DNA from 2 places in the Kitasatospora sp. NPDC087861 genome. Region 1 is predicted to be linked to the other one. Evidence: predicted binding sites of a transcription regulator. Region 1 holds the regulator's gene; the other holds the start of a gene.
The links. Region 1 encodes HrcA, which represses chaperone genes, less so after heat shock. Its sites were predicted from a motif close to TTNGCACTCNGNNNNNCNGAGTGCNAA; they were not measured.
Positions count from the first base shown of each region.

Region 2: ACIOJE_RS26595 (FmdB family zinc ribbon protein) is a predicted target of HrcA. The motif match lies at 2,526-2,552, and genes of this name have one in related genera.

Region 1 covers NZ_JBIUUS010000004.1:328,641-333,703, reverse strand. Annotated here, with positions in the region: gene ACIOJE_RS08865 (DUF3097 domain-containing protein) at 1-501, opposite strand, end outside; gene ACIOJE_RS08860 (hypothetical protein) at 548-1,132, opposite strand; gene htpX (zinc metalloprotease HtpX) at 1,188-2,108, opposite strand; gene hrcA (heat-inducible transcriptional repressor HrcA) at 2,370-3,404, shown strand; gene dnaJ (molecular chaperone DnaJ) at 3,482-4,621, shown strand; gene ACIOJE_RS08840 (16S rRNA (uracil(1498)-N(3))-methyltransferase) at 4,703-5,063, shown strand, end outside.
Region 2 covers NZ_JBIUUS010000020.1:78,627-83,689, forward strand. Annotated here, with positions in the region: gene ACIOJE_RS26585 (potassium/proton antiporter) at 1-662, shown strand, start outside; gene ACIOJE_RS26590 (MFS transporter) at 1,021-2,415, shown strand; gene ACIOJE_RS26595 (FmdB family zinc ribbon protein) at 2,564-2,881, shown strand; gene ACIOJE_RS26600 (hypothetical protein) at 3,174-3,437, shown strand; gene mscL (large conductance mechanosensitive channel protein MscL) at 3,468-3,887, shown strand; gene ACIOJE_RS26610 (hypothetical protein) at 3,900-4,133, opposite strand; gene ACIOJE_RS26615 (sigma-70 family RNA polymerase sigma factor) at 4,368-5,063, opposite strand, start outside.

The sequences.
Region 1 (5,063 bases):
GAGGCGGCGGCCCGGGCCGGGGGCGAAGTCGGCGACGATCGCGGGCAGGTCGTCCACGCCCTCCAGGTACTCGACGACCACGCCCTCGATCCGCAGGTCGTCGCCCCAGACCCGTTCGACCAGCTCGGCGTCGTGCCGGCCCTCGACGTAGATCCGCGACTCGCGGGCGACCCGGGCCCGGGCGCCGGGGACGGCGATCGAGCCGGAGGCGGTGCGGCCAGGCGCCCGCGAGGGGGCCGGGCCGGTCGGGCGCACCAGGGTGACCACCCGGCCCTCCAGCAGGAAGCCGCGCGGCACCAGCGGGAACACCCGGTGCTTGCCGAAACGGTCCTCCAGGGTGACGGTGAACCCCTCGGCGGTCCGCTCGCACCGCACCACCGCGCCGCAGAAGCCGGTCGCCGCCTCCTCCACCACCAGGTCCCGCTCGGCGGGCACCTCCGGGGCGGGCTGCTGCCTCTTCCACGGCGGGGTCAGGTCGGGTCCGTACTGGCGGCTGTGCATGCAGGTGACTATAGGCAGCGGCAGCGCCCGAGGATCGGACGGCCCGTCACAGGCCCGGCGCGCCCCAGACCGGGAACCAGCGGCTGAGGTCCTTCTCCAGCCGCAGGTCGTTCCCCAGCAGCGCGTTGACCTGCAACTCCAGCGGGCTGTTGCGCCGCTCCCCGCCGCCGGGCATCGGGGCGAAGGGGTAGAAGGTGCCGCGCTTGTAGAGGTAGACCAGCGCCAGCGACTGCCCCTGCCCGTTGCGGAAGGCGACCAGCGAGCAGAGCAGCTGGGGTCCGAAGCCGTTCGCCTCCAGCTCGCTGTTGACCGCGTGCAGGTCGTTCACCAGCTCCGGCAGCTCCTCGGGGGTGTGCCGGGCGAGCAGCCAGGAGTAGCCGTAGCCGTCCTTGGAGGCCTCCACCGGGACGCCGCCGCGCTCGGTGTCGGCGTCCAGCAGCGCCCGCACCTGCTGCTCGACCTGCCCGAAGGCCGCGCCCTCGACGGCGGCGAAGCAGACCGAGCCGAGGCCGGTGGGGGTGAACCCGGCCCCGGCCTCCAGGGTGAGGGCGGCGGACGGTACGCCGAACAGCTGGTCGAGGTCGGGCTTGACGGGCTTGGTGCGCCCGAACAGGGCGTCCAGGATTCCCACGGCGGTCCTTTCAGGAGGGTGCGGGCGGAGTCGGGCGGAGCGGCGGAGGGGGGAGTCAGCGGCCGAGCTGCTCGGAGATCTTCGCCAGCTGCTCCAGCCGCTTCTCCAGCGTCGGGTGGGTGGAGAACAACTGGGCGGCGGTCTCCCGGGCGCTCAGCGCGGGGGCGAAGTAGAAGGCGTTGTAGGGCTGCGCCTGGCGCAGGTCCTTGCTGGGGATGGCGGCGATCTGCCCGGTGACCTTGGTGAGCGCGGAGGCGAGGGCGCTGGGGCGGCCGGTGAGCTGGGCGGCGGAGCGGTCGGCGGCGAGTTCCCGGTAGCGGGAGAGCAGCCGGGTGAGCAGGAAGCTGATGGCGTAGACGACCATCGACACCAGCGGGATGACCAGGGCGGCGATCGCCGCGTTCTGGTCGTTGTTGTTGCGGCCGCCGCCCATGAACCCGCCGTACATGGCGATCCGGGTCATGGCCCCGGCGAGGACGCCGAGGAAGCCGGCGATGGTCATCACCGCGACGTCCCGGTGGGCGACGTGGGACAGCTCGTGGGCGAGGACGCCCTCCAGCTCCTCGGGTTCCAGCCGGCGCAGCAGGCCGGTGGTGACGCACACCACGGCGTTCTGCGGGTTGCGGCCGGTGGCGAAGGCGTTCGGCATGTCGTTGTCGGCGACCGCCACCCGGGGTTTGGGCATGTCCGCCAGCGCGCAGAGCCGGTCGACGGTGCCGTGCAGTTGCGGGTACTGCTCAGGGGTCACCTGGTGGGCGCCCATCGCCCGTTCGGTGATCTTGTCGCTGAACCAGAACTGGGCCACGAACAGCCCGCCGGAGATCAGGACGATCAGTGGCCAGGCGCCGCGCAGCAGCACGATCAGCAGGCCGGTGAAGCCGACGTACAGCAGCCCGATCACGAACATCGTCACGACCATGCGGCCGGTCAGGCCGCGGTCGGGCGCGAAACGGGTGTGCTGGCCCGAGCTCGACATTGCTTGCTCCTCCATTCGCCGTCGCTTTCGATGCTGCCACCCGGACGGCCCCGCGGCACCACCCCCGCGCCGGGAACTGCGGGCAGGATCACTCCGGCCGGGCCGTTCCTGCCGTTGGGCCCGGGCCTTACACTGGCAGGTACGGTTTTGGCACTCGGGTATGACGAGTGCCAAGGCGGGTCCCGGAACCGGGTGTCCCGGAACGGGCAGCAGCATGTGCGACACAAACGGACAACGCGCGAAGACGGAGGTGTGTGCCCCATGGCCGGTGAGGTTCGCCAGCTCGACGACCGCAAGCTGGCCGTGCTCCGCGCGATCGTCCAGGACTACGTGGGGACCGAGGAGCCGGTCGGCTCCAAGGCCCTGGTGGAGCGGCACAACCTCGGGGTCTCCCCGGCCACCGTCCGCAACGACATGGCGGCGCTGGAGGAGGAGGGCTACATCCACCAGCCGCACACCAGCGCCGGGCGCATCCCCACCGACAAGGGGTACCGCCTGTTCGTCGACAAGCTTGCCGAGGTCAAGCCGATGAGCGCCCCCGAGCGCCGGGCGATCCGGCACTTCCTGGACGGCGCCGTCGACCTGGACGACGTGGTCGCCCGGACGGTGCGGCTGCTCGCCCAGCTCACCCGGCAGGTCGCGGTGGTGCAGTACCCCTCGCTGTCGCGCTCCACCGTCCGGCACATCGAGCTGGTCGCGCTGGCCCCGACCAAGGTGATGCTGGTCCTGATCACCAACACCGGCCGGGTCGAGCAGCGGATGGTGGACTGCCCGGGCCCGGTCGGCGAGACGGTCCTGGCGGACCTGCGGGCCCGGATCAACGCGCGGGCCGTCGGCCAGCGGCTGCCGGACGTGCCGGGCTTCCTGGAGGAGCTCCCGGCGGGTTTCGAGCAGCCGGACCGGCCGACCGTCAGCACCGTCCTGGCGACGCTGTTCGAGGCGCTCGCCGAACAGAACGAGGAGCGGATCATGCTGGCCGGCACGGCCAACCTGACCCGCTTCGGGCACGACTTCCCGCTCACCATCCAGCCGGTGCTGGAGGCACTGGAGGAGCAGGTCGTCCTGCTCCGCCTCCTGGGTGAGACCGCGGACGCCGCGATGACGGTCCGGATCGGGCGGGAGATCGCCTACGAGGGGCTGAATTCCACCTCGGTGGTCTCGGTCGGCTACGGTTCGGGCGACGAGAGCGTGGCCAAACTGGGTGTGATCGGTCCGACCCGGATGGACTATCCGGGCACAATGGGGGCGGTGCGAGCGGTGGCACGGTACGTGGGTCAGATCCTGGCCGAGTCGTAGCAAACAGTCGCTGTCGGTCATCTGACGGCGACATCCCAGTCGCAGCACTACTACAGGCGGAACAAGCGGAGCATTTGGTGGCCACGGACTACTACGCGGTACTCGGCGTCCGACGGGATGCGGGGCAGGACGAGATCAAGAAGGCGTTCCGGCGCCTGGCACGCGAACTGCACCCGGACGTCAACCCGGACCCGAAGACGCAGGAGCGGTTCAAGGAGATCAACGCCGCCTACGAGGTGCTCTCCGATCCGCAGAAGCGGCAGGTCTACGACCTCGGCGGTGACCCGCTCTCGCCGGGCGGCGGGGGCGCGGGCGGCTTCGGCGCGGGCGCGGCGGGCTTCGGGTTCTCCGACATCATGGACGCCTTCTTCGGCGCCGCGGCCGGCCAGCGCGGCCCACGCTCGCGCACCCGCCGCGGCCAGGACGCCATGATCCGGCTGGAGATCACCCTGGAGGAGGCCGCCTTCGGCACCACCAAGGAACTCCAGGTCGACACGGCCGTCACCTGCACCACCTGCAGCGGCGAGGGCGCGGCCCCCGGCACCTCCGCGCAGACCTGTGACATGTGCCGCGGCAAGGGCGAGGTCTCCCAGGTCACCCGGTCCTTCCTGGGCCAGGTCATGACCTCCCGCCCCTGCCCGCAGTGCCAGGGCTTCGGCACCGTCGTGCCGACCCCGTGCCCGGAGTGCGCCGGCGACGGCCGGGTCCGCGCCCGCCGCACCCTGACCGTCAAGATCCCGGCCGGTGTCGACAACGGCACCCGGATCCAGCTGGCCGGCGAGGGCGAGGTCGGCCCCGGCGGCGGCCCGGCCGGCGATCTGTACGTCGAGATCGCCGAGACCACCCACCCGACCTTCCAGCGCCGCGGGGACGACCTGCACTGCACCGTCACCATCCCGATGACGGCCGCGGCCCTCGGCACCCAGGTGCCGCTGCAGACCCTGGACGGGCTGGAGGAGGTCGACATCCGGCCCGGCACCCAGTCCGGCCAGTCGATCCCGCTGCACGGCCGGGGCATCACCCACCTGCGCGGGGGCGGCCGGGGCGACCTGATAGTGCATGTCGAGGTGCAGACGCCCGGCAAGCTCGACGCCGAGCAGGAGGAGCTGCTGCGCCGGCTCGCGGTGCTGCGCGGCGAGGAGCGGCCGTCCGGCCAGTTCGCGCCGGGCCAGCAGGGCCTGTTCTCGCGTCTGAAGGACGCGTTCAACGGCCGGTAGCCGTCCGCGTGGGGGTGCCGGGGCTCTGCCCGGCACCCCTTTCGCGTTCCCGATCCGCCCCCACCACCGGAGGTTCCCCGCATGACCGCCCCCGTCTTCGTCGTCGAGACCGAGCGGATCGCCGCCGCCGCACCCGGCTCCGTGGTGCGCCTCGACGGGCCGGAGGGGCGGCACGCGGCCGCGGTGAAGCGGCTGACGGCGGGCGAGGCGGTGACCCTGGCCGACGGGCTGGGCCTCGGGGTGGACGGGACGGTCGCCGAGGTGCTCGGCAAGGACGCGGTCGACGTCACGGTGGCGTCCGTGCGCCGGGAGCCCGAGCCGGCGCCGCGGATCGTCGTCGTCCAGGCGCTGCCCAAGGGCGACCGCGGCGAGCTCGCGGTGGAGACCATGACCGAGGTCGGCGTGGACGTGGTGATCCCGTGGGCCGCCTCGCGCTGCATCA
Region 2 (5,063 bases), on a different contig from region 1:
GGCAGATCGGCATGTTCGTCCTGCTCGGCCTGCTCTGCACGCCCGAGACGATGGGCGACGCCGTGGTGCCCGCGCTGGTGATCGGCGGCGTGCTGGTCTTCCTGGCCCGGCCGCTGTCCGTGGTGTTCACCCTGACCCCGTTCAAGGTGCCGGGCCGGGAGCAGGCACTGCTCAGCTGGGCCGGGCTGCGCGGGGCGGTCCCCATCGTGCTGGCCACCATCCCGCTGGTGTCGGGCGCACCGAAGGCCCAGGACGTCTTCAACATCGTGTTCATCCTGGTCGTCGTCTTCACCCTGATCCAGGGCCCGACCCTGCCGTGGGTGGCCAAGCAGCTACGGATCGGCGAGGGCGCGATGGGCCAGGACCTGGACATCGAGTCCGCCCCGCTGGAGAAGCTGCACGGGCACCTGCTGTCGGTCACGCTCGCCCCGGGCTCGCGGATGTCCGGCGTGGAGGTCAGCGAGCTGCGACTGCCCAAGGGGGCCGCGGTCACCCTGGTGGTACGGGAGGGCAGCTCCTTCGTGCCGGACAAGGCGACGGTGCTGCGCGGCGGGGACGAGCTGCTGGTGGTCACCACGGACGAGGTCGGCGAGGCGGCCGAGCGGCGGCTGCGGGCCGTGGACAAGGGCGGCAAGCTCGCAGGGTGGCTGCACGGGCGGTGAGGCCCGTCGGCGCCGGGAGGTCCCGCCGTCCGGCGCCGGGAGGCTCGCCCCGTCGGCGCCGGAAGGCCTCATCCGCTGTTCACCTTCGATTGGCAGGACAAGGGCGGAGGCGCGCTGTCATGTCGGGGAAAGCGCGACAATCTACGCGCGTATATGTATGATGGTTTGATCACACCCAGCATCTGCATCTGCCTGACGCAGAGTTGGCGCGACCGCTCGGCGGCCGCGGTCCGGACCCCGGCCACCACGCCGGGCCGACCCGGTATCTACCCCGGTCGACGCGCGAGAGGACGACTCTCGGCGCCGTCGGGGCCACCCCATGCCCTGCCGCGCTACCAGGCAGCAGGAAGGACCGACCGTGACGGCCCGCCGAACGGTCGACAACCCCGCGGACAGCGCGACCCCGCGTGACACCGCCGACACCACCGCCGCTGACGCCGGCGCCACCACCGACACCACTGCCACCGCGCCCGCGCGCGTCGGCTACGGCACACTGCTGCGCACACCCGGCGTATGGACGTTCCTGGCGCCGGCGTTCCTCGCGCGTTTGCCCTACGCGATGCTCAGCACCGGCATCCTGCTGCTCGTCAAGGAGACCCACGGCTCCTACGGCACGGCCAGCACGGTCGCGGCCGTGGCGGCCGTCGCCCAGGCCCTGATCGGCCCGCAGACCGGGCGGCTGGCCGACCGTTACGGCCAGGCCGCGGTGCTGGTGCCGGCCGTGATCGTGCACGCGCTCTCGGTCGGCGCGCTGATCGCGCTGGCACTCGGCCACGCACCGGCCTGGAGCCTGTTCCTGGCCGCCGTCCCGGCCGGTGCGAGCGTTCCGCAGATCGGCGCGATGGTCCGGGCCCGCTGGATCGCCAAGTTCACCGCGGACGGCGCCTCCGGCTCGTCCACGGCCAAGGTGAGCACCGCGTTCGCCTTCGAGTCCGTCACGGACGAGTTCACCTTCGTGATCGGCCCGATCCTGACCGCCGCCATCGCGACCACCATCAGCCCCTCGACCGGGCTGATCGTCGAGGCCGCGCTGACCGTCGTCGGCGGCCTGGCCTTCGCCGCCCAGCGGAACACCGCGCCCGCCCGCCAGGCCCACCGCCCCGGCGCCAAGCGCGCCTCCGCGCTCGCCTCGCCCGGCGTCCGGCTGCTGGCCGGGACGTTCCTCGGCGTCGGCGCCGTGTTCGGCGGCCTGCAGGTCTCGGTGTACGCCTTCGCCGACTCGGTCGGGCAGCACGGCGCCGGCGGCACCGTGTACGGGATCTTCGCGGGCGGCTCGATGGTGGCCGGCGTGCTGTACGGCGTGATCGCCTGGCGGCGGGTCGTGCAGCAGCGGATGATCATGAGCTACACCCTGCTGGTGCTGGGCTGCTCGACGCTGTGGGCGATGCCCAACCTGATCGCGCTCACCGTCGCCGGGCTGGTCTGCGGCCTGGCCATCGCGCCGACCCTGATCAGCGGCTACACCCTGGTCGAGACGCTCGTCGCGGACGGCGCCAAGACCGAGGCCTTCACCTGGCTGACCGGTGCCATCGGCCTCGGCCTGGCGGTCGGCTCGATGGCGGCCGGGCGGCTGATCGACGGCCACGGGCCGTCCGTCGGGTTCCTGGTGCCGCTGGCGGGCGCCGGCCTGGGCCTGGTCGCGCTGGTCTCGCTGCGGCACCTGCTGACCGCGTCGGGGCCGGCGAACGCGGCGGTCACGGCCTCGCCGGAGCGCGCCGCGGCGCCGCAGCTGGTGGGTGCGGCCAAGGGCTGAGCGGGCACGCGACGACGGTGGTGCCCGGATGGGCCGGAGGGCCGCTCCCGGCTCATCTCACATCGGAGTCGCTGGACTGATTCAGCGGAATGCCGCATCATTGACCATCGTTAGCACTCATCAGGCGAGAGTGCCAGGAGGAAGACAAGTGCCCACGTACCAGTACCAGTGCACCGAGTGCGGCAACGGCCTGGAGGCGGTGCAGAAGTTCACCGACGAGGCGCTGACCACGTGCCCCGACTGCCAGGGACGGCTCCGCAAGGTCTTCTCGGCCGTGGGCGTCGTGTTCAAGGGCTCCGGCTTCTACCGGACCGACAGCCGCTCGTCCTCCAGCAGCACGGTGGGCACCGGCACCTCCGGCGGCGCCACGTCGTCGTCCGGCTCGACCCCGGCGTCGTCGCCCTCCACTTCTTCGAGCTCCTCCGGCTCCTCGACCTCTTCGAGCCCGGCTCCGGCCGCGAGCTGACCTCGCCGCCGGGCGCGGCGGGCGGCATTCGGCCCGGCCCGGGCGGCAGGTAGAGAGCATCGACAAGGCCCGTCGGCCCCGCACTTCGCGGGGCGGCGGGCCTTTTCGTCATCCCGGGCGGGCCGGAGTCCCTCGTGCGGGTGTACGAAGTTGTCCACAGGGTCGAGTTGTCCACAGGCTGCGGATAAGGGCTTTCCGGGACGGCGCGGGGCACGCATCGTGTGGGTCACCAGAGACCGACCGGCCCGGAAAGGGGCGGTCCCCGACGACCCCGGTGGTGACCATGACGTCCATGAGCCTCTCCGTCCCGCTGCCCGCCCCCACCGTGCCGCCCCGGCGGGAGGTGCCGCGCTTCCCTCCGATCCGGCGCGGGGCCGGCGGGTGGCACCGCTGGCGGCACGCCGTACGGCGGCGGGCCGGGGTGCCCTTGCTGGTGCTGCTCGCGGTGGCCGCAGCGCTCGCGGTCGGGCCCGCGCGGGCCGGGCTGCCGCCGCCCTCGGGCGGCGCGATGGGCCGGACGGGTTGTCAATCCGGCTCCATCGAAGATCATCCGTGACCAGGAAACGACTTCGTCGTTCACGGCGGCATGAAAGGCTTCAAGGAATTCCTGCTGCGTGGAAACGTCGTCGAACTCGCCGTCGCGGTCGTCATCGGTGCGGCCTTCACCACCATCGTCAACGCCTTCGTCAAGGGCGTGATCAATCCGATCGTCGGTGTCTTCGGGACGAAGGACCTGGCGTCCTACAGTTCCTGCCTCAAGGGGCCCTGCGAGGCGAGCGCCACCGGCGAGGTCACGTCCGGAATCCTCATCCTGTGGGGATCGGTGCTCAGTGCCGCCCTGCAGTTCCTGATCACCGCGGCCGTCGTCTACTTCGTCCTGATCGTGCCCATGAACAAGCTGGCCGCCAGAAGGAAGAGCCCCCTCGAAGAGACGGCGGAGGCCGAGGCCAACGAGATCCAACTGCTCACCGAGATCCGCGACGCGCTGGTCACGCCGCAGCGCTGAGCACGTTCCCGTTCAGTCCCCGTGGTGCGGCGGGCGCTGGCTCAGGTACCAGTCCAGCCCCCGCCCACCGCTCTCCCCCGCTCCGGGGCGCTCGCCCCAGCCGGTGTCGGTGTCGTCCCGGGACGGCTGGTCCAGCGGGTCCCGGAAGACCAGCCGGGCCTTCGGCGCCGCCGGCTGCTCACCCTGCCCCTGCTGCTCCTGCTGCTGTGCCTGCGGCCGCTCCCGGCCCTGTCCCTGCTCGCTCACCCTGCTCACTCCGCTGTTCGCCCGGATCGTCCTGTCCCCCCTCCAGCCTATGAGCCCTGCGGCGTCCAGCCTATGAGCCCCGTGGCGCACCACGAGCCCCGGTGCGGAGCGCTCCGCATCAGGGCGCGGGTGACGGCCTCAAGCGGCCGGCCGTGACGCCACCTCACGGGCGGCCGCCCGGAGCGCCTCGCAGGCCCGCAGGCACTCCCTCGGACGAGTCCCCCGGGCGGCCCCTCAGGCGGCCTCGAAGCCCGCGTGGTCGGCGATCTTCTTCAGCTCGGCCAGCGCGTGCTTCTCGATCTGGCGGATCCGCTCGCGGGTGAGGCCGTGCTGCTTGCCCACCTCGGTGAGGGTGCGCTCGCGGCCGTCCTCCATCCCGTAGCGGGAGCGGATGATCGAGGCCGTACGGTCGTCCAGCCGCCCGATCAGGTCGTCCAGCTCCTCACGGCGGAGCATGACCATCACGGCGTCCTCGGGGGACGTCGCCCCGGTGTCCTCGACCAGGTCGCCGAACTGGGTCTCGCCCTCGTCGTCGACCGCCATGTTGAGGCTGACCGGATCCCGGGCCCAGTCCAGCACGTCCTTGATCCGGGCCTCGGTGGTGTCCAACTCGGCCGCGATCTCGGCCGGCTCGGCCTCGCGGCCCAGCTCCTTGGACTTCTCCCGCTGCACCCGCCGGATCCGCCCCAGCTCCTCGACCAGGTGCACGGGCAGCCGGATGGTGCGGGACTGGTCGGCGATCGACCGGGTGATCGCCTGCCGGATCCACCAGGTGGCATAGGTGGAGAACTTGAAACCCTTGGCGTAGTCGAACTTCTCGACGGCGCGCACCAGACCCGCGTTGCCCTCCTGGATGAGGTCCAGGAGCGGGAGGCCGCTGCGCGGGTACCGGCGGGCGACCGCCACCACGAGCCGGAGGTTGGAGCGGAT